DNA from 4 places in the Streptomyces sp. NPDC059852 genome. Region 3 is predicted to be linked to each of the others. Evidence: riboswitches for the same ligand, from Rfam matches in the RefSeq annotation. Region 3 holds a riboswitch; each other region holds the start of a gene.

Region 1 (5,261 bases), on a different contig from region 3:
GCGCCGGGGTGGAGGGGGTCGCGAACGGCCCGCACGGTGCCCGGCACGGCCGGGTGAGGGGCGACCGCCCCCTCCGGGCCGCCCCCGCTCCGCGTGCCGCCGCGCCCCCCTGCCATCAGCCGCGCCGCCGTCGGGCCTGCCAGATCGCCGCGCCCGCGAGGACCACGACGGCCGCGACACCGGCCACGAGACCGACGGAGGCACCGTCCTCCGGGTCGTCCTCCGGCTCGGTGGCCGCCGCCGGCTTCTCGCCCTTTGCGACCTGCTCACCGCAGCCCTTGCGCGGATAGCCGTCGATCGCGCACAGCAGGGCGTTGGAGTCGTACCGCAGCGGACCGGCGACGGCCGCCAGGGCGTCCGCGGTCGTGGCGTCCGGGTCGACGCGCGCGCAGACCGTGCGCCGGGCCGGCGGCCTCTCGCCCGAGGGGGCGTCGGCGGCCGTACCGAAGTCCAGGACCAGCGCGATCCGCTTCTTGCCGTCCTGCGCGGGCGTACGGGCGCAGATCACGGAGAACTCGGCCGCGCCCCGGGGCCGCGTGGCGTCCTTCGAGTCCTCGCTCACGGCGAAGCGGAACCCCTGGACGTCACCGTCGTCGGGGCGGGACAGCGAGGGGCCGAGGGTGGCGTACGACCAGGAGCCGCCGTCGCGGTCCCAGAACGACCAGTACCGGTACCCGGTGGCCTGGGCGGCCTGGGCCGCACCGGCCGTCAGGACCAGCGCGGCCGACAGGACCGCGAGGGCGCGCCGGATCACGCCCGCCCGCCCTTGCGGTGGCTCAGGAGGAAGCCGATACCGACGCCGACGACGAGGAAGACGCCGACGTACCACCAGACGCCGAACGGGCTGTCGTCGTCCTTCTCCTCCTGGGCGTCCGCGCTCTGCTCGGCCGCCTTCTGCGGCGCCGGACCGGTCGCGTTCAGCTTCGCGACCAGGTCGGTGCCGCCGAAGTCGCGCGGGTCGGTGCCGGTGGCGTGCGCGGCGAAGATCAGCTGGGCGTAGGCGGCGGGGCCGTTCTGCGCGGCCCACTCGGCGGCGTTGCCCTCCAGCCACTTCAGGGGCTCGGCGGCGGCGCCGGCCCCGCCCTGCGCGGCGAGCGCGACGACCGCGTCGGCCGTGTTGCCGTAGTCCGGCTGGTCGTCGGCGCCGGGCAGCGCGGAGACCAGGTGCCCGTCCTTCGCGAGCACCCGCGTCAGGTAGGCGGCGCCATTGGCGGCGGCCTGCTCGGGGGAGCCGGCCTTCGCGCAGGTGGCGTCGGCCTTCTCACCGGGACCGGTGACCAGGCCCTTGCCGAGCGCGCCGATCACCCCGGCCGCGGTGGCGTCGGCGTTGGCGGCCAGCTTGCCCTTCTTGTCCGGCTGGTAGGCGAAGGCGCCCGCGTCGTCGCCCTCGCAGGGCAGCGCGAGGGAGAGCAGGGCGTCGTAGGGCGACTTGCCGTCCCTGGTGACCTCGGCCGGCTTCTCGCCGGCGGCGGCCAGCGCGCCGACGACGACCGACGTCGAGTTGGTGTCGCTCGCCCCGCCCGGGGTGTAGCCCCAGCCGCCGTCCTTGTTCTGCACGGACTTCAGCCAGGTCACGGCCTTGCCGGTGACGGCGTCGTGGCCGCCCAGTGCCGTCAGGGCCTGCACGGCGGCGGCGGTGCTGTTGCTGTCGACCATCACCTTGGCGTCGCACGCCTTGGCGGTGTCGGCGCGGTACGCGGCGAACGCCCCGTTCGCGCACTGCTGCCCGGTCAGCCAGTCCACGGCCGACGCGGCGGGCCGCACCTTCGCGGTGTGCTGGGCGAGCAGCGCGAGGGACTGGCGCCAGACCCCGTCGTACGTCGGGTCGGTGGTGCCGTACAGCCCCTTGGGGAGGGCCTCCGACGGCGACGGGGACGGTGAGTCGGCGGCCATGGCGGGCGCGGTCGCGCCGAGCACGACGGTGGCGGCCAGGGCCGCGGCGCTGCGGCGGACGTTCATGATCGGCGGGTGCCCTCTCCCTGTGGGGAGCCGGACAGCGCGGGAGGACCCCCGGGCGGCTCGGCTCCGTATACCTCGACGGTGCCGTGCTCCGGCAGGCTGCCGGGACACGTGAGCCGGTCACGTCCGTCCAGGGCGGTCCGGCTCACCGGCCACGGACCGCCCGCCACGCAGGCGGGGACGCGGGGACCGGTTCACGGTTGCGGGTCAGCGCCGGAATTGCACCGGCTTTCCCCTGAACGGGTGAGTGATGACGACCGGGACACTGTACCCGCCCGTAACCCGGGCCCTCCGGGGCACCTCGCACCGGGTACCGTCCTGCCGACACGAGGGGGCAGGACGATGGGGCGACTGATCGGTTCGGGGCGGACCGCCGACGTGTACGAGATAGACCGGGACTGGGTGCTGCGCCGGGACCGGGAGGGGTACGGCGACGCGCTCGCCGAGGGCGAGATGATGGCGCATGTGCGCGGCCACGGCTACCCGGCGCCGCGCGTCCGCCTCGACGGCTCCTCGCGGACCGAGCTGGTGATGGAGCGCCTGACCGGGCCGACCATGCTGGGCGCGCTCATCGAGGGCACCCTCGGCCCGGACGAGGCGGGCGCGGAGCTCGCCCGGCTGCTGCGCCGGCTGCACGGCCTGCCCGGACGCCGCCCGGGGACCCGCGTCCTCCACCTGGACCTGCATCCCGACAACGTGATCCTCACCCCGGACGGGCCGTTCGTCATCGACTGGAGCAACGCCCGCGACGGCGACCCCGGCCTCGACTGGGGCTCCTCCGCGGTGATCCTCGCCCAGGTCGCGGTCGGCGACGAGGACCTCGCGGAGGCCGCCCACGCGCTGCTGGCCGCCCTGCTGGCCGACCCCTCGGACCTCACGGAGGCCGGCCTCGGTGAGGCCCTGCGCGCCCGTGCGGCCAACCCGACGATGACCGAGCGGGAGACCGGACTCCTCGGCGCCGCCGGGAAACTGATCCGCACGTTCCTGCCCGGCGGGGGCCGGCCATCATGATCACCCTGCCGGGCACCGGGGAGCCCGTCCTCCCGCCCGAGGAGGAGGAGTTCCCGGCTCAGCGGCGCCGGGTCTCCTCCGGGGCCGTCAGGTCGATCAGCCGGCACACCGTCTCGATGTCGATCCTCACCTGGGCGATCGAGGCGCGCCCCGACAGCCAGGTGATCAGGGCCGAGTGCCAGGTGTGCTCGATGACGCGGACGGCGGACATCTGCTGCGGCGTCGGGTCCTCCAGGCCCATCGCGTCCAGGATGATCATCGTGGTCTGGCGGGAGACCTGGTCGACCTCGGGGGAGACGCTGCGGTCCGCGAACGTCAGCGCCCGCACCATCGCGTCCGCCAGATGCGGCTCGCGCTGGAGGGCGCGGAACGCCCGCATCAGGGTCTCCGCGACCCGTTCGGCCGCCGTCGCGCCCTGCGGCGGCCTCTTGCGCAGCGTGCCGTGCATGTGCTCCAGCTGGGCCTGCATCGTGGCGACCAGCAGATGCACCTTGGACGGGAAGTAGCGGTACAGCGTGCCGAGCGCCACCTGGGAGGACTCCGCGACCTCGCGCATCTGCACGGCGTCGAAGCCGCCCCGGCTCGCGAGCTGCGCGCTGGCGTGCAGGATGCGCCGGCGGCGGGCCTCCTGCCGCTCGGTGAGAGGCGGTGAGGGAGGGCTCGCGCTACTGACTTCCGCAGGCATGGATCCCGTCCGTGACAGTCGGTGAGGGTGGGTGACCGGACAGAGCATGCCAGGGGTCGGCCGTGGCGTGAATCACCTGATCCATCGCTCACAGCGGCGCTACCTGCCGGTAGATTCAGAGCCTCCTGAACGATCAAGTCTGAAACTTGTTCTAGATTAACGTCCCGGCGTAACCTCGCGGGACAGAGCAGGGAGAAGGGGGCCCGGAGTGACCGCTGAGGCCAGGGAGGCCGGGTCTCCGACGGACCTTGCCGCCGACGGCGGGCGACCGCTCGACATCGCGCTCCTCACCTACAAGGGAAACCCGTTCTGCGGCGGCCAGGGCGTCTACGTCCGGCACCTCTCCCGCGAACTCGCCCGCCTCGGCCACCGCGTCGAGGTCATCGGCTCCCAGCCCTACCCCGTGCTCGACGAGCACGAGGACTACGCGGGCCGCCTCACCCTCACCGAGCTGCCCAGCCTCGACCTGTACCGCCAGCCCGACCCGTTCCGCACGCCCAGCCGCGACGAGTACCGCGACTGGGTCGACGCGCTGGAAGTGGCGACCATGTGGACCGGCGGCTTCCCCGAGCCCCTGACGTTCTCGCTGCGCGCCCGCCGCCTGCTGCGCGCCCGCCGCGGCGACTTCGACGTCGTGCACGACAACCAGACCCTCGGCTACGGCCTCCTCGGCGATGTCGGCGCCCCCCTCGTCACCACCATCCACCACCCCATCACCGTGGACCGCCGGCTGGAGCTGGACGCCGCCACGACCTGGCAGCGGCGGATGTCGGTCCGCCGGTGGTACGCCTTCACCCGGATGCAGAAGCGGGTCGCGCGCCGCCTGCCGTCCGTCCTCACCGTCTCCGGCACCTCCCGCAAGGAGATCGTCGACGACCTCGGTGTCCGGCAGGACCGCATCCACGTCGTCCACATCGGCGCCGACACCGACCTGTTCTCGCCGGATCCGTCGGTCCGCCGGGTGCCCGGCCGGATCGTGACGACGTCCAGCGCCGACGTCCCCCTGAAGGGCCTCGTGTTCCTCGTCGAGGCGCTCGCCAAGGTCCGCACCGAACACCCCGACGCCCATCTCGTCGTCGTCGGCAAGCGCCCCGAGGACGGCCCGGTCGCCCGTGCCGTCGAGCACTACGGCCTCGAGGGCGCCGTCGACTTCGTCAAGGGCATCTCCGACGCCGAACTCGTCGACCTGGTCCGCTCGGCGGAGGTGGCCTGCGTGCCGTCGCTGTACGAGGGCTTCTCGCTGCCCGCCGCCGAGGCCATGGCCACCGGCACCCCCCTGGTCGCCACGACCGGTGGGGCGATCCCCGAGGTCGCCGGACGCGACGGCGAGACCTGCCTCGCGGTGCCGCCCGGAGACGCCGGGGCGCTGGCCGCAGGACTGACCCGGCTGCTGGGCGACGCCGGTCTGCGCGACCGGCTCGGAGCGGCCGGACGCGCGCGCGTGCTCCAGCACTTCACCTGGGCGAAGGCCGCCGAGGGCACGGTGGCCCGGTACCGCGAGGCGATCGCCGCCGGCCGCCGCCCCCGCGCCACGGCCGCGGACACCGCCCCGGCCGCCCCTGTCCGCTCCACGACCCCACCCGTCACCGCCCCGGCCTCCCCCCTC
Region 2 (5,261 bases), on a different contig from region 3:
CACGTACGGGCCCGTGCCGACGGGCTCGGTGTTGAGGGAGCCGGTGTTGGGATCCTGCCCCTTGGCGATGTGCTCGGGGACGACGGGCAGCACCGTGCGCCCGGCGAAGGGGGCGTAGGGGTACTTGAGGGTGAAGACCACCTTGTCGTCGCCGTCCGCGCGGACCTGCTTGATGGCGTCCAGCTCGCTGCGACTGGTGTTGTTGGTCTTCGCGTCGAGGATCGTCTCGTAGGTGAACACCACGTCGGCCGAGGTCAAGGGCTCGCCGTCGCTGAAGGTCACGCCGTCGCGCAGGGTGTAGGTGTAGGTCAGGCCGTTGTCGGTGATCTCGGGCAGGGCCTTGGCGAGGGCCGGCCTCAGCCTCAGGTCGGCGCCCCGGGCGAGCAGGCCGTCGAACACCTTCGAGTTGCCGTCCTTGCCGTAGCCGAGCAGCGGACTGAGTGTGTCCGGCTCGGACGCCACCCCGATGACGACGGAGTCGCCCCCGCCGCCGACTTCGCTGTCGCCGGGGGCCGAACAAGCGGCGACGCCGGTGAGTAGGGCCGCCGTGGCGGCGGCTGTCCGTATCCGACGGACCGTCATGGACCTCACACCCTTAATGATGATCATAAGCTGTTGCATATTACTTGCAACAAGGGATGTCAGGGCAGCAGGGGGCTCGGCTGGGTCTCCTGCCGGGTGGAGGGACGGGCACACCATGACCGGACGACCACGGCGCGCCGCTTAAGAAGGCCGGCTCGGCGAGCTGTCTGACGCGTTCGCCGAGGCTCTCGGCTCCGTCGCGGGCTTCAGGGTGCCCGGCCGGCCAAGTCGTCAGCCCCCATGGCGAGTTCCGGTTGGCGCGTCCTCGCCAACGAGGCGCCGAGCGGGCGCCCGACCGTCGTGCGGATTCCTCAGCAGGGCTCTGTCGGGTGAGGCGTCAGCCGCGTGGCTCCTGGTGGAGGAACGTCACCTGGGGGGCACCTGTGCGCGGGTGGACGGCCACTTCGGTCGCCACCCCGTAGACCTCGGCCAGGAGTTCGGGGGTGAGTATCTCGGCCGGAGGCCCGGAGGCGGTGACTTCGCCCTCGTTCAGGACGTAGAGGCGGTCGCAGTAGCGGGCGGCCAGGTTGAGGTCGTGCAGGGCGAGCAGCACGGTGGCGGGCAGGCGACGCAGGGCGCCGAGCACGGACAGTTGATGCCGGACGTCGAGGTGGTTGGTGGGTTCGTCGAGGACGAGCAGGGTGGGCTGCTGGGCGAGGGCCCGCGCGATGAGGACGCGTTGGCGTTCGCCGCCGGAGAGCCGGTCGAAGGTGCGGTCGGCCAGGTGGACGGCGTCGACCGCTAGGAGTGCCGAGTCGATGAGTTCGGCGTCCTCGGGGGTGTCACCCGCGAGAAGCCGTTTGTGCGGGGTGCGGCCCATGGCGACGACCTCGCGCACGGCGAGGTCGAAGTCGGCTGCCGACTCCTGGACCACCGCCGCCACGGTGCGGGCCAGGTGCCGCACCGGCAGCGACCACGCGTCGGCTCCGTCGACCCGGACCTCACCCGCGTCGGGGCGCAGCACCCGGTAGACGGCGCGCAGGAGGCTGGACTTGCCGCTGCCGTTGGGGCCCACGAGCCCGATGGTCTCGCCCGGGCGGGCGGTCAGGGACACGTCGCGCACCAGGTGGCGGGCTCCGGCGGTGAGTGTGACGCCGTCGACGCTCAGATCGGTCGCGGTCATGCCACTCCTCGGTCGGTGCCGCGCCGGGCGTCCCGGCGCATGAGCCACAGGAAGAACGGCCCGCCGCACAGGGCCGTGAGGACGCCGACGGGTATCTCCATCGGCGCGGCGATCGTCCGCGCGGCGATGTCGGCCCAGACGAGGAAGACCGCTCCGCCGAGCGCCGCGGTCGGCAGGACCCGGCGGTGGTCGCCGCCGACGAACAGACGGACGATATGCGGTGTCATCAGGCCGACGAAGCCGATCGGTCCGGCCGCCGCGACCAGCACCCCCGTGACGAGGGAGAGCAGGACGAACAGCCGGGCACGGAAACGGGCCACGTCCAGCCCCATCGTGGTGGCCGCCTCCTCGCCGGCCAGCAGCAGGTTCAAGTTGCGGGCCTGCGCCAACAGGACGCCGACTCCGAGCAGCAAGGCCGTGCTCGGCAGCCACAGCGTGCCCCAGTCGACCCCGCCGAGGCCGCCGAGTGTCCAGGCGAGGACCGCCCGGGTCTCGTTGCCCCGGTCGGTGGTGAGCAGCAACAGATCGAGGACCGCGGTGAGCATCGCGGCGATCGCCACGCCGGACAGCACGAGACGTGACGAGGTGATGCGGCCGCCGGTGCGGGCGGTGGCGTACACGAGCAGGAGTGCCCCCAACGCCCCCACGAACGCCGCTACGGACAAGGACACGGGACCGAACAGGGTGGCTCCGAACACGATCACGGAGACCGCGCCCAGGGACGCCCCCGAGGAGACGCCGAGCAGGTACGGCTCGGCGAGCGGGTTGCGTACCAGGGCCTGGAGGGCGGTGCCGACCACCGCGAGGCCGGCGCCGGTGACCGCACCGAGCAACACCCTCGGCGCCCGCACGTCCACCACGATGGTCTCCCGGGCCCGCGACCAGTCCGGCTGCTGCCAGTCGGCACCCAGTGCGTGCGTCACGATGCCCCACACCTGGCCGGGCGGCACCCGGACGGAGCCGATCGCAAGTCCCGTGATGGCGGAGGCGACGAGCAGGGCGGTGAGCACGAACAGCGTGACGGCCAGCCGGGTTCGGCCCTCTCCCGGCTCGTCGGTCTTCCGTCGTCGGACTCTCGTCCCGACGGACATGACGGTGGTGGTCCGGGTCACCGGAAGCTCTCGGGGTGCAGTCCGCGGGCCAGATCGCCGACCGCGTAGGCGGAGCGGATCCCCACCAGCGTGGCGGTCAGCGGCAGAACGACGAACCGCTTGTTCCTGACAGCGGGGACGTCGGCGAGCGCGGGCTGGGACAGCAGGAACCTCTTCTTCTGCTCGACGCTTCCGGCACCCGCGTAGTCGTAGACGGCGATGACCTCGGGTCTGCGCTCGATGACCTGCTCCCAGGAGACGTCGCCGAAGACATCGTCGAGGTCGGCGAAGACGTTCTCGCCGCCGGCCAGCCGGATCAACTCGGTGCCCAGACTCTTGCCGCCCGCGGTGAAAGCGGCCTTGTCGCCGCTGTCGTAGACGAAGACGGGCACGTCGGGCCGGCCTTCGACCTTGCCGGCGGCCTTGCCGACGCGGCTCTTGAGGTCGCTGACCAGCTTGTCGGCCCGGTCCGGGACACCGAAGATCTTGCCGATGGTGCGGACCTCGTCGTAGGTGTCCTCCATCGTCACCTTCTTCTTGCCGCAGTACTCACGGTTGAGGTAGGTGTCGATGCCGGCGTCGGCGAACGCCGCGCGGGAGCGGCCCTCCTTCTCGGCGAAGGCGCTGCCGTAGCCGCCGTAGACGAAGTCGGGTTCGGCATCCAGGACCTTCTCGAACGACGGTTCCTTCCGCGCCAGTTCGGGAACCGCCGCGTAGTCCTTCTTCAGCTCGGGCAGCACCGCGGAGTCGGGGAAGGCCGTGCCGACCATACGATCCCTCAGGCCGAGGGCGAGCATGAGTTCCGCCGGGTGCTGGTGGATGGTGACCACCCGCGACGGCGGCCTGTCGTACGTCGTCCTCACGCCGCAGTTGTCGACGGTGACCGGGAAACCCGCGGGCGCGGCCGCGGTGGACTTCGCGTCCCCGCCGCGCTCGTCGGCCGCACCGCAGCCCGTGGTCAGCAGCACTGACGACAGCGCCACGGCAGCGGCCGTGGCACGAAGGAACCCGCGCGTGCGGGCAGGGGTGAACAGCTGGGACACGTGAAGCCTCCTGGAGTCCGCGCTCCTCGGATCGGGCCCGCGACGGACCAGTGTCCTGACTCCCGGATCGACGCTTCCTCCGCCTTCCCGCGCGGTGCGCAGTGGCGTGTCGGAGGGGCGCTCCCCGGTCACAGTGGCGGGACCGTGCCGGATTCGCACCGGCTTCCTGTCTCCCGTCGCGGCGATGACCAGGTGATCCTACGTTTCCCCGAGTCATCGGCAAAAGGGCAGGCCGGTGGCGACGTCTTCGGCGTGGGCGCGGTTTCACGACTCGCGACGGCTCCGCACATCGAATGACACCGTGCGGCCGCGTCTGCTCATGTCTACGCTGGCGGAGTGACGTTGGTGTGGGTGACGGGCAATTCAGGGACGGGCAAGTCCACGGTCTGCGGGGTGCTGCAGCAGCGTGGCTTCGTCGCGCTCGACGCCGATGAGGACGGCTTCTGCCGCTGGTTCGACCGGGCTGACGGCGAGGCCGTGACGGACCCGCCGTACCCGGTTCCCGAAGGCTGGCTCGATCGATACGGGTGGGAGATCGTCCGCGAGCGGGTGGAAGCCCTCGCCGAGGAGTCCCGTTCCCGCGTCGCGTTCCTGTGCGGGTCGGCGGAGAACGAGGCGGACATCCTCGATCTTTTCGACGCCGTCGTCTGCCTGGTGATCGACGACGAGACCCTTCGCCATCGGCTCGCGACCCGCACGACGAACCCGTTCGGCCGGCATCCGGAAGAGCTCGCGGCGGCGCTGAAATGGAATCCACTGACGCGAACGATCTACGAGCGTCACGGCGCTGCGATCGTTGACGCCTCCAAGCCGTTGACCGAGGTGGTGGACCGTGTGATTGCTGTCGTTCAGGAGCTGTGAGTTCGGCCCCGTCGGCCCCTCCAGGTCGGTGGGGCCAACGACCGCGAGGTGGTCGATCGCCGGAGGCCCGGTGCTCTACTCGCTGAACTCGGTCACCGAAAGCGCCTTGTCCACGCGGGCGGCGGCCAGGTCGTCACGGCGGATCACGAAGCCCGTCTGGCGGCAGGCCGAGGCCGTCGACCCTCGGCCGCCCCGCAGTCGACGGAGAAGACGAACGGCAACGGACTGTCCCCCGCGGAAGGCCATGATGCCAAAGGCCGGCGTTCATCGGCCTGCCTGCAGGACCCCCAGCGGACCTACGGCATAGGTCCGCTCGCCGCGGCCACACATCTCGTCACCTTCCAGGTGCCTTGATCAGTTCGGCCACGGAGCGCTCATCATGCGCTCCACCGTGGTAATACGCTGGAAGCCGGGAACGAAATGCTCCAGTACATCAGAATTCACTGTTCCATTCGTGGTGTCCGGGCGGTGCTTGAGCCCCTCGACGTAAGTTTGCAAAAACTCGTTCTTGAAGTCACCCCGCGGATGGATGGCGGTGATTTCGTCCACCTGCCCGCGATC
Region 3 (5,261 bases):
TAGACGTAGGCGAAGGCGCCGTAGAAGAACAGACCCTCGATGCAGGCCGCGAAGCAGATCAGGTTGAGCAGGAACCGCCGGCGGTCGGCCTGTGACTCCAGGCGGTCCAGCTTCTCCACCTCGTTGATCCACTTGAAGCAGAAGCCGGCCTTCTCACGGATCGACGGGATGTTCTCCACCGCCGCGAACGCCGCCGCCCGGTCCTCCGGATCGGGGAGGTAGGTGTCGAGCAGCGTCAGATAGAACTGGACGTGCACGGCCTCCTCGAACAGCTGGCGCGAGAGGTACAGCCGCGCCTCGGGGGAGTTGATGTGCTTGTACAGCGTCAGCACCAGGTTGTTCGCGACGATCGAGTCACCGGTCGCGAAGAACGCCACCAGCCGCCCGATCAGGTGCTGTTCGGCCGGGGTCAGCTTCGCCAGGTCGGCCACGTCCGAGTGGAGGTCGACCTCCTCCACGGTCCAGGTGTTCTTGATGGCGTCCCGGTAGCGCTCGTAGAAGTCCGGGTAGCGCATGGGGCGCAGGGTCAGCTCGAAGCCGGGGTCGAGAAGGTTCTGGGTACGGGTCATCACTGGCAGGCCTCGCAGGACTCGGGGTTCTCAAGGGAGCAGGCGACCGCGTCGGGGTCGGTGACCTGCTGGACGGGGACGGTGGCGCGGGCCGCGCGGGCGATCCTCGTCGCCGGGCGTGAGCGCAGGTAGTACGTCGTCTTCAGTCCCTGCTTCCAGGCGTACGCGTACATCGAGGAGAGCTTGCCGATGGTCGGCGTCTCCAGGAACAGGTTCAGGGACTGCGACTGGTCGAGGAACGGGGTGCGTGCCGCCGCCATGTCGATCAGGCCGCGCTGCGGGATCTCCCAGGCCGTGCGGTAGAGCGCCCGTACGTCCGCCGGGATCCAGGCGAAGTCCTGCACCGAGCCGTTGGCCTCGCGCAGCGCCTCGCGGGTGCGGGCGTCCCACACGCCGAGCCGCTTCAGCTCCTCGACCAGATAGGAGTTGACCTGCAGGAACTCTCCGGACAGGGTCTCGCGCTTGAACAGGTTGGAGACCTGTGGCTCGATGCACTCGTAGACACCGGCGATCGACGCGATCGTGGCGGTGGGCGCGATCGCCAGCAGCAGGGAGTTGCGCAGCCCGGTCCCGGCGATCCGCTCGCGCAGCGCGGCCCAGCGCTCGGGCCAGGCGAGCTCGACGTCGTAGTGGTCGGGGTGCAGCACGCCCCGCGCGGTCCGCGTCTTCTCCCAGGCCGGCAGCGGGCCCTCGCGCTCGGCGAGGCCGGCGGACGCCTCGTACGCGGCGAGCATGATCCGCTCGGCGATCCGGGTGGACAGCGCTTTGGCCTCGGCGGAGTCGAAGGGCAGCCGCAGCTGGAAGAAGACGTCCTGGAGGCCCATCGCGCCCAGGCCCACCGGACGCCACCGGGCGTTGGAGCGGCCGGCCTGCTCGGTCGGGTAGTAGTTGATGTCCACGACCCGGTCGAGGAACGTGACGGCCGTGTGGACCGTCTCGTCCAGGCGCTCCCAGTCGATGTCCCCGTCCCGCACGAAGGCGCCGAGGTTGACCGAGCCCAGGTTGCAGACCGCCGTCTCCCCGTCGTCCGTGACCTCCAGGATCTCGGTGCACAGGTTGGAGGAGTGCACGACGTGGCCGGGCAGGGCGGTCTGGTTGGCGGTGCGGTTGGCGGCGTCCTTGAAGGTCATCCAGCCGTTGCCGGTCTGCGCGAGGGTGCGCATCATGCGGCCGTACAGCTCCCGGGCCGGGAGGGTCTTGCGGGCCAGCCCCGCGCGCTCCGCCTCGCGGTACGCGGCGTCGAACTCCTCGCCCCACAGGTCGACCAGTTCGGGCACGTCGGCGGGGGAGAACAGGCTCCAGGACCCGTCGGCCTCCACCCGGCGCATGAACTCGTCCGGCACCCAGTGCGCGAGGTTCAGGTTGTGCGTACGGCGGGCGTCCTCACCGGTGTTGTCCCGCAGCTCCAGGAACTCCTCGATGTCGGAGTGCCAGGTCTCCAGGTAGACCGCGGCGGCGCCCTTGCGCCGGCCGCCCTGGTTCACGGCGGCGACCGAGGCGTCCAGCGTCTTCAGGAACGGCACGATGCCGTTGGAGTGCCCGTTGGTGCCCCGGATCAGCGAACCCCGGGCGCGGACGCGGGAGTACGACAGACCGATGCCGCCCGCGTGCTTGGAGAGGCGCGCGACCTGGTGGTAGCGGTCGTAGATCGAGTCCAGCTCGTCCTTGGGGGAGTCCAGGAGGTAGCAGGACGACATCTGGGGGTGCCGGGTACCGGAGTTGAAGAGCGTGGGGGAGGACGGCAGGTACTCCAGGCGGCTCATCAGCCGGTAGAGCGCGGCGACCTCGTCCACCGCCCCGGCGGTGTCGTCCGCGGCGAGACCGGCGGCGACGCGCAGCAGGAAGTGCTGGGGCGTCTCGATCACCTTGCGGGTGAGCGGGTGCCGCAGCAGATAGCGGCTGTGCAGGGTGCGCAGCCCGAAGTAGCCGAACCGGTCGTCGGCGGCGGGGTCGACGAGCGCGTCGAGCCGGGTGGCGTGCGTCCGGGCGAACGCGGCGGTCCGGTCGGCGACGAGGCCCTCGCGGTGGCCGGTCGCGACAGACTCGGTGAAGGTCGTGACGCCCTGCGAGGCCGCCTCGGCGGCGATGGAGAGGGTGAGCAGCCGCGCGGCCAGCCGGCTGTACGCGGGGTCCTCGGAGATGAGCCCGGCCGCCGCATCGGTGGCGAGCTCGCGCAGCTCGGTCTCGTCGGCCCGGGCGGACCGGCCGCGCAGCGCGGCGGCGGCGACCCGGCCGGGGTCGGCGTCGGGGAGGTCGGCGGTCAGCTCGGTCAGGGTCCGCAGCAGCGCGGCACCGGGACCGTCGTTGCCCGGTTCGGCCGCCGCTGAGGCCGGTTCGGCTGGCGCGATCGTCACGTGAGGCTCTCCCTCGCTCGGCACAGGGCCTTGCGGAGGGCAGGGGGCAGCTCACGAGCGCACGGGGCGTCGCGTCCACCGGCCCATTCCACGAGGCCCGGACGTCGGAGCGCACCGGCCGGGTGGCCGGGACGCACTGTCGGCAGGTCCTCGGACTGACGAAGCGCATGAGACATGCACAAGTACACCGTTGCGGGACAGTTCCGGATTCGCACCGGATTCCCCTGCGGCGACAGCGAGCATGAGCATACATCTTGTGCTCGCCTGCCGCGCCACCCCTAGATGTTGTGGCGTACTGGTGTCAGAGCGTCAACTCATAGGTGATGAGCGTGAGGTCGGTCAGCTCCGGCAGCGGGTTCCAGTCCCGTTCCGGTGTGCGGACGAAGCCCAGGCGCTCGTAGAGGCGATGGGCGCCGTGCATGGCGCGCTGGGAGGAGAGGATCACGCGCACACAGCCCGCCGTGGCCCGGGCGCGCTCCACGCAGGCGCGCACGAGCGCCTCGCCGGCGCCACGGCCCCGGGCCGCGTGGTCGACGGCGAGCATACGGATCTCCGCCTCGCCGGGGCCCGCCAGATCGGCCATCGGGCCGCCGTCGGGGACGAAGGTCACACCGCCGAGGACGCGGCCGTGCTCGACGGCCACGAGCACCTGGGCGGCCGCCGCGCGCTTGGCCACGTCCTTCAGCTCGCCGAGATAGGCGTCGTCCTCGCCGAAGTCGAGGAGGCCGTCCTGGAGGTAGGCCCGTGCGGTGATCTCGCCCAGAAGGCCGTACTCGCCGGGGTCCGCCGGCCGGATCACGATGTCCATGCCGCCGAGTCTGCCGTAGGCACAGGGCGGCGGGCCGCCGGATTTCTCCGACGGCCCGCCGCTTCCCGCTGGTTCAGTGGGAGGTGCCCGCCGTGGCCGGCGGCAGCTCCACCTGGACGCCGGGGTCGCCCGCGTCCGCCGTGTAGTCCTCCGGCTTCGTCTCGTCGACGCCGTCGGGGGCCTTCGCGGCCCTCAGGACGAACGTCAGGACGACGGTGACCAGCACGTTGAGCACGAACGCGGTCAGGCCGATGTAGCCGATCTCGCCGATGCCCGGGATCTCCTTGGAGGAGCCGCCGAAGTGCTTCTGCGCCGGGGTCGCCACCCCGTACGCGGCGAGCGTGCCGTAGACCATGCCGACCGCCCAGCCGGCCAGCAGGGCCCAGCGGTGGAACCAGCGGGTGAACAGGCCGCCGACCAGGGCCGGGAAGGTCTGGAGGATCCAGATGCCGCCCAGCAGCTGGAAGTTGATGGCGACCGTCTTGTCCATGGTGAGGACGAAGACCAGGGCGCCCACCTTCACCAGCAGCGACACGATCTTGGAGACCGCGGTTTCCTGCTTGGGTGTCGCGTCGGGCTTGATGAAGTCCTTGTAGATGTTGCGGGTGAACAGGTTCGCCGCCGCGATGGACATGATCGCCGCCGGCACCAGCGCGCCGATGCCGATCGCCGCGAAGGCCACACCCGCGAACCAGGCCGGGAACATGGTCTCGAACAGCTGCGGGATCGCCAGCTGCCCGTTCTGCACCTTGATCCCGGCCGCGATCGCCATGAAGCCCAGCAGGGCCAGCAGGCCCAGCATCAGGGAGTACAGCGGCAGGATCGTGGTGTTGCGCCGGATCACCTCACGGCTGCGCGAGGACAGCGTCGCGGTGATCGAGTGCGGGTACATGAACAGCGCGAGCGCGGAGCCCAGCGCCAGCGTGGCGTACGTCCACTGGGTGGCGTCGGGCGGGGTGAGCGCCCCGCGCGGGGCGCCCGTGGCCGGGTTCGGCTCCGCGAAGGCGTCGCCGGCCTTGGCGAAGATCTCGTCGAAGCCGCCGAGCTTGATCGGGATGTAGATGATCGCCACCGCGATGACGATGTAGATCAGCGTGTCCTTCACGAAGGCGATCAGCGCGGGGGCGCGCAGTCCCGACGAGTAGGTGTACGCGGCCAGCACGCCGAAGGCGATGAGCAGCGGCAGGTCCTTGACGAACCAGTTGGTGCTCTCCCCGCCGCCGACGCCCATCACGTCCAGGACGGCCTGGATGCCGACCAGCTGGAGCGCGATGTAGGGCATCGTCGCCAGGATGCCGGTGACCGCCACGGCCAGCGACAGGCTCTTGGAGCCGAACCGTCCGCGCACGAAGTCCGAGGTCGTCACATAGCCGTGCTTGTGCGAGACCGACCACAGCCGCGGCAGGAACGTGAAGATCAGCGGGTAGACCAGGATGGTGTACGGCACCGCGAAGAAGCCCGCCGCGCCGGCCGCGTAGATCGCCGCCGGGACCGCGACGAAGGTGTACGCGGTGTACAGGTCGCCGCCGA
Region 4 (5,261 bases), on a different contig from region 3:
GCATCATCACCCTGGCCCTGGTCGCGGGCGGCGCCCTCGCCCCCGCGTCGGACCCGCCCACCTGGGTCATCCTCTCCGCCGGCCTGGCCATCGCGCTCGGCACCTACCTCGGCGGCTGGCGGATCATCCGCACCATGGGCAAGGGCCTCACCGACCTCCAGCCGCAGCAGGGCTTCGCCGCCCAGACCAGCGCCGCGACGGTCATCCTGGCCTCCTCCCACCTCGGCTTCTCCCTGTCCACCACGCACTCCGTCTCCGGCTCCGTGATGGGCGCCGGTCTCGGCCGCAAGGGCGGCGTGGTCCGCTGGTCCACGGCCACCCGGATGTTCGTCGCCTGGGCCCTGACCCTGCCGGCCGCCGCGCTGGTCGCCGCGCTCGCCGAGTACGTGACGGGCCTCGGCGGCTGGGGCACCGCCGCCGTCGCGGTCTTCCTGATCGCCTCCAGCTTCGCGATCTGGCGGATCTCCCGCCGCGAGGTCGTCGACCACACCAACGTCACCGCCGACGACGAACCGGCCGGTGTGGTCACCACCGCCATGGCCGCCGTCACCCCGCCTCCCACGGGCACGGTGACCGAAGACCTCTCCGTCACCCTCCCGGCACCGGCCCCCGGACCCGAGCCGACCAAGGCCGCCGTCTGACCCCCGGTCACCCCTCCCGGCAACACAAGGAAGCAGCATGAAGATCGACTGGGCGGCCCTCGGCTCCGTCTTCGGTGTCAGTCTCGTCGTCACGGTGGCCCTGGTGGCCCTGTTCACCCTCGGCATCGCCGGACTCTCGCGCCGCGAACGGGCGGTCGCGCAGGGCGACTCGGCGGCGCTCGCGGTCGCCGGCGCCTACGCGTGCTTCGCAGCGTGCACGGCGGCCGTGGCGTACGGCATCTACCTCATCGTGGCCTGACGTACGACGCGCGACTCCTGAGGTGCGTGACGGGACACCGTCGCGCACCTTCGGTGTGTGTGGGCCTGCGCACACTCTCCCGTCGCAGGTCACAGGCAAGTTGACGGCCGTCCCGACCCGTGGTGGACTTCCGGAGCCATCTACGGCGGCAGAAGAGGAAGCCGGTGCGAATCCGGCGCGGTCCCGCCACTGTCACCGGGGTAGTAACCCCCGGGAGCCAGGAACTCTCGCCGCCGGTCTCGTCGAACCAGGGCGTGGACACCCTGAGTGAGGACATCACGCGATGCTCGCCTGCCGATCGTCACGCAGTACCGGACCCCTGTCCGACGCCACCACCGGCTGACCCCCATGCGTGCCGAACGCGTCTTCGCGTACGGCGCCGCCGCCGGACTCCTCGGTGACCTGCTGCTCGGCGATCCACGCCGTGGGCATCCGGTCGCCGCGTTCGGACGTGCCGCGGGCGCCGTGGAACGGGTGTTGTGGCGCGACCACCGCGCCTGGGGTGTGCTGCACACCGCCGTGTGCGCCGGTGGCGCCGTGGCGGCCGCCGCGCTCGGCGCACGCGCCGTGCGCCCCTCCCCCGCCGCCTCCGTCGCCCTGACCGGCGCCGTCACCTGGGCCGTCGTCGGCGGCACCTCGCTCGCCCGGGAGGCCCGGACGATCGGACGTGCCCTGGAGGCCGGGGACGTCGAGACGGCGCGGGCGCGGCTGCCGCATCTGTGCGGCCGGGACCCGCAGGCGCTGGACGCCGACGGGATCGCCCGGGCCGTGGTGGAGTCCGTCGCCGAGAACACCTCGGACGCCGTGGTCGGCGCCCTGGTGTGGGGGGCCGTCGCCGGGGTGCCGGGCCTCGCCGGCTTCCGGGCCGTCAACACGCTCGACGCCATGGTCGGGCACCGCTCCCCCAAGTACCGCCGCTACGGCTGGGCTTCGGCCCGTCTCGACGACGTCGCCGGCTGGCCGGGGGCCCGGCTGACCGCCGCGCTGGCCGCCGTCGCCGGGGGCGACCCCCGGGGCGCCGTACGGGCCTGGCGTGCGGACGCGCACCGGCATCCCAGCCCCAACGCGGGCCCCGTGGAGGCGTCGTTCGCGGGCGCGCTCGGGGTGCGGCTCGGCGGGACGCTGTCGTACGGCGGGCGGGTGGAGCACCGGCCGGTGCTCAACGGCCCCGCCGGACGGGCCGTTCGGGTCACGGACATCGAGCGGGCCGTGCGGCTCTCGCAGCGGGTGGGGGTGCTGGCGCTGGGCGTGTGCGCCGGGACGCGGCTCCTGCTCGGGCGGCGCGCGGCGAGAGGAGGTGCCTCGTGAAGGGCGGGCTGCTCGTCGCCGGCACGACCTCCGACGCCGGCAAGAGCGTCGTCACCGCCGGGATCTGCCGCTGGCTGGTCCGGCAGGGGGTGAAGGTCGCGCCCTTCAAGGCGCAGAACATGTCGCTGAACTCGTTCGTCACCCGCGAGGGCGCCGAGATCGGGCGGGCGCAGGCCATGCAGGCGCAGGCGTGCCGGATCGAACCGACCGCGCACATGAACCCCGTCCTGCTGAAGCCGGGCGGGGACCAGAGCAGTCAGGTGGTGCTCCTGGGCAGGCCGGTCGGCGAGATGAGCGCGCGCGGCTACCACGGCGGACGGCAGCAGCGGCTGCTCGGCACCGTGCTGGACTCCCTCGCCGAGCTGCGGGCCTCGTACGACGCGGTGATCTGCGAGGGCGCCGGTTCGCCTGCCGAGATCAACCTGCGGCGCACGGACATCGTGAACATGGGGATCGCGCGCGGTGCCCGGCTGCCGGTGCTGGTCGTGGGCGACATCGACCGGGGCGGCGTCTTCGCCTCGTTCTTCGGGACGGTGGCGCTGCTGGCGCGCGAGGACCAGGAACTGGTCGCCGGGTTCCTCGTCAACAAGTTCCGCGGCGACGTCTCGCTCCTCGAACCCGGTCTGGACATGCTGCACGGCCTCACAGGACGGCGGACGTACGGTGTGCTGCCGTTCCGGCACGGTCTCGGCATCGACGAGGAGGACGGCCTGCGGGTGTCGCTGCGCGGGGCGGTGCGCGAGTCCGAGGTGGCCGCCCCGGTCGGCGAGGACGTGCTGCGGGTCGCCGTGTGCGCGGTGCCGCTGATGTCCAACTTCACCGACGTCGACGCGCTCGCCGCCGAACCGGGCGTCGTCGTGCGGTTCGTGGACCGGCCGGAGGAACTGGCCGACGCGGACCTGGTGGTGGTGCCCGGCACCCGGGGCACCGTCCGCGCCCTGGCGTGGCTGCGGGAGCGGGGGCTGGCCGGGGCCCTGGTGCGCCGGGCCGCCGAGGGCCGCCCGGTCCTAGGGATCTGCGGCGGCTTCCAGCTCCTCGGCGAGCACATCGAGGACGACGTCGAGAGCCGCGCCGGGCATGTCGACGGCCTCGGCCTGCTGCCCGTGCGGGTGCGGTTCGCCCGCGAGAAGACCCTGACCCGGCCCCGCGGTGAAGCGCTCGGCGAGCGGGTCGAGGGCTACGAGATCCATCACGGGGTCGCCGAGGTCCTGGCGGGTGAACCCTTCCTGGACGGCTGCCGGGTCGGTCAGACCTGGGGCACCCACTGGCACGGCTCGCTGGAGTCCGACGCCTTCCGGCGCGCCTTCCTGCGGGAGGTGGCGGCCGCCGCGGGCCGCCGCTTCGTGCCGGCGCCCGGCACCTCGTTCGCCGCGCTGCGCGAGGAGCAGCTCGACCGGCTCGGCGACCTCATCGAACAGCACGCGGACACGGACGCGCTGTGGCGGCTCATCGAGTCGGGCGCGCCGCCAGGACTGCCCTTCATCCCCCCGGGAGCGCCCGCATGAGCACAGTGTTGTTGCTGTCGACCGCCGACACGGACCTGCTGGCGGCACGCGCCGGCGACGCCGCGTACCGGATCGGCAACCCCACCCGCCTGGACGTCGCGTCCGAGCTGCCCGCGCTGATCGAGGGCGCCGACATCGCCGTCGTACGGCTGCTGGGCGGGAAGCGGGCCTGGGAGGACGGGCTCGCCGTGCTGAAGGCGTCGGGGGTGCCGACGGTGCTGCTGGGCGGTGAGTCCGTGCCGGACGCGGAGCTGATGGCCGAGTCGTCGGTGCCGGCCGGTGTGGTGGCGGAGGCGCTGAAGTACCTGGTGGCGGGCGGCCCCGCCAACCTCACCGAGCTGGCCCGCTTCCTGTCGGACACCGTGCTGCTGACGGGCGAGGGCTTCCTGGAGCCGCGCCCGATGCCGGAGTACGGCGTGCACGGCTCGCGTCCGCGGGTGGACGGCCGGCCGACGGTGGGCGTGCTCTTCTACCGGGCCCACCACCTCAGCGGCAACACCGCGTTCGTGGACACGCTGTGCGACGCGATCGAGGCCCGGGGCGCCAACGCGCTGCCCGTGTACTGCGGTTCGCTGCGCGGCGCGGACGCCGGGCTGTACGAGATCCTGGGCCGGGCGGACGCCCTGGTCGCGACCGTCCTCGCGGCGGGCGGCACCCATGCCTCGCAGGCGTCCGCGGGCGGCGACGAGGAGGCGTGGGACATCGGCCGGCTGGCCGAGCTGGACGTGCCGGTCCTGCAGGGGCTGTGCCTGACGTCCTCGCGGGCCGCCTGGGAGGAGTCCGACGCGGCCCTGTCCCCGATGGACGCGGCGATGCAGGTGGCGATCCCCGAGTTCGACGGGCGCCTGGTCACCGTGCCGTTCTCGTTCAAGGAGCAGGGCCCGGACGACGTGCCGGTGTACGTGGCCGACCCGGAGCGGGCGGCGCGCGTCGCGGGGATCGCCGTCCGGCACGCGCGGCTGCGGCACAAGCCGAACGCCGGGAAGAAGCTGGCGCTCGTCTTCACCGCCTACCCGACCAAGCACTCGCGGGTCGGCAACGCGGTCGGCCTGGACACGCCCGCCTCGGCGGTACGCGTGCTCGACGCGCTGTCCCGGGCGGGTTACGCGCTCACCGAGTACCCCGACAACGGCGATGAGTTGATCCACCGGCTCGTCGAGGCCGGCGGCCACGACGTCGAGTGGCTCACCGAGGAGCAGCTGGCGTCGGCGCCCGCGCGGGTGCCGCTCGCCGACTACCGGGAGTGGTTCGGCACGCTGGACGCGGACCTCAGGCAGGCCATGCTGGACGCGTGGGGCGAGCCGCCGGGCTCGCTGTACGTCGACGGCGACGACATCGTGCTGGCGTCGCTCCAGTTCGGGAACGTCGTGGTGATGATCCAGCCGCCGCGCGGCTTCGGCGAGAACCCGATCGCGATCTACCACGACCCGGACATGCCGCCCTCGCACCACTACCTGGCGGCCTACCGCTGGCTGGAGAACAGCTTCGGCGCCGACGCGATCGTCCACATGGGCAAGCACGGCACGATGGAGTGGCTGCCCGGCAAGG

What was found. A riboswitch is a leader RNA that binds a small molecule or an ion and turns the genes downstream of it on or off. The one in region 3 is predicted to bind cobalamin.
Region 1: another riboswitch for cobalamin. It lies ahead of ACFV46_RS19335 (prenyltransferase/squalene oxidase repeat-containing protein); the one in region 3 lies ahead of ACFV46_RS30040 (ribonucleoside-diphosphate reductase subunit alpha).
Region 2: another riboswitch for cobalamin. It lies ahead of ACFV46_RS12960 (ABC transporter substrate-binding protein); the one in region 3 lies ahead of ACFV46_RS30040 (ribonucleoside-diphosphate reductase subunit alpha).
Region 4: another riboswitch for cobalamin. It lies ahead of ACFV46_RS29065 (cobalamin biosynthesis protein); the one in region 3 lies ahead of ACFV46_RS30040 (ribonucleoside-diphosphate reductase subunit alpha).

The regions. Positions count from the first base shown of each region.
Region 1 is NZ_JBHWJK010000014.1:37,044-42,304, forward strand. It holds gene ACFV46_RS19325 (energy-coupling factor transporter transmembrane component T) at 1-116, opposite strand, end outside; gene ACFV46_RS19330 (SCO2322 family protein) at 116-754, opposite strand; gene ACFV46_RS19335 (prenyltransferase/squalene oxidase repeat-containing protein) at 751-1,959, opposite strand; cobalamin riboswitch at 2,075-2,236, opposite strand; gene ACFV46_RS19340 (phosphotransferase) at 2,302-2,970, shown strand; gene ACFV46_RS19345 (TetR family transcriptional regulator) at 3,029-3,655, opposite strand; gene ACFV46_RS19350 (glycosyltransferase family 4 protein) at 3,864-5,261, shown strand, end outside.
Region 2 is NZ_JBHWJK010000008.1:75,298-80,558, reverse strand. It holds gene ACFV46_RS12975 (ABC transporter substrate-binding protein) at 1-582, opposite strand, end outside; gene ACFV46_RS12970 (ABC transporter ATP-binding protein) at 920-1,705, opposite strand; gene ACFV46_RS12965 (FecCD family ABC transporter permease) at 1,702-2,796, opposite strand; gene ACFV46_RS12960 (ABC transporter substrate-binding protein) at 2,814-3,839, opposite strand; cobalamin riboswitch at 3,888-4,009, opposite strand; gene ACFV46_RS12955 (AAA family ATPase) at 4,176-4,700, shown strand; gene ACFV46_RS12950 (HD domain-containing protein) at 5,055-5,261, opposite strand, start outside.
Region 3 is NZ_JBHWJK010000033.1:6,397-11,657, reverse strand. It holds gene ACFV46_RS30045 (ribonucleotide-diphosphate reductase subunit beta) at 1-569, opposite strand, end outside; gene ACFV46_RS30040 (ribonucleoside-diphosphate reductase subunit alpha) at 569-2,923, opposite strand; cobalamin riboswitch at 3,047-3,179, opposite strand; gene ACFV46_RS30035 (GNAT family N-acetyltransferase) at 3,225-3,731, opposite strand; gene mctP (monocarboxylate uptake permease MctP) at 3,805-5,261, opposite strand, start outside.
Region 4 is NZ_JBHWJK010000030.1:56,325-61,585, forward strand. It holds gene ACFV46_RS29055 (inorganic phosphate transporter) at 1-641, shown strand, start outside; gene ACFV46_RS29060 (hypothetical protein) at 679-900, shown strand; cobalamin riboswitch at 1,007-1,150, shown strand; gene ACFV46_RS29065 (cobalamin biosynthesis protein) at 1,249-2,208, shown strand; gene ACFV46_RS29070 (cobyric acid synthase) at 2,205-3,713, shown strand; gene cobN (cobaltochelatase subunit CobN) at 3,710-5,261, shown strand, end outside.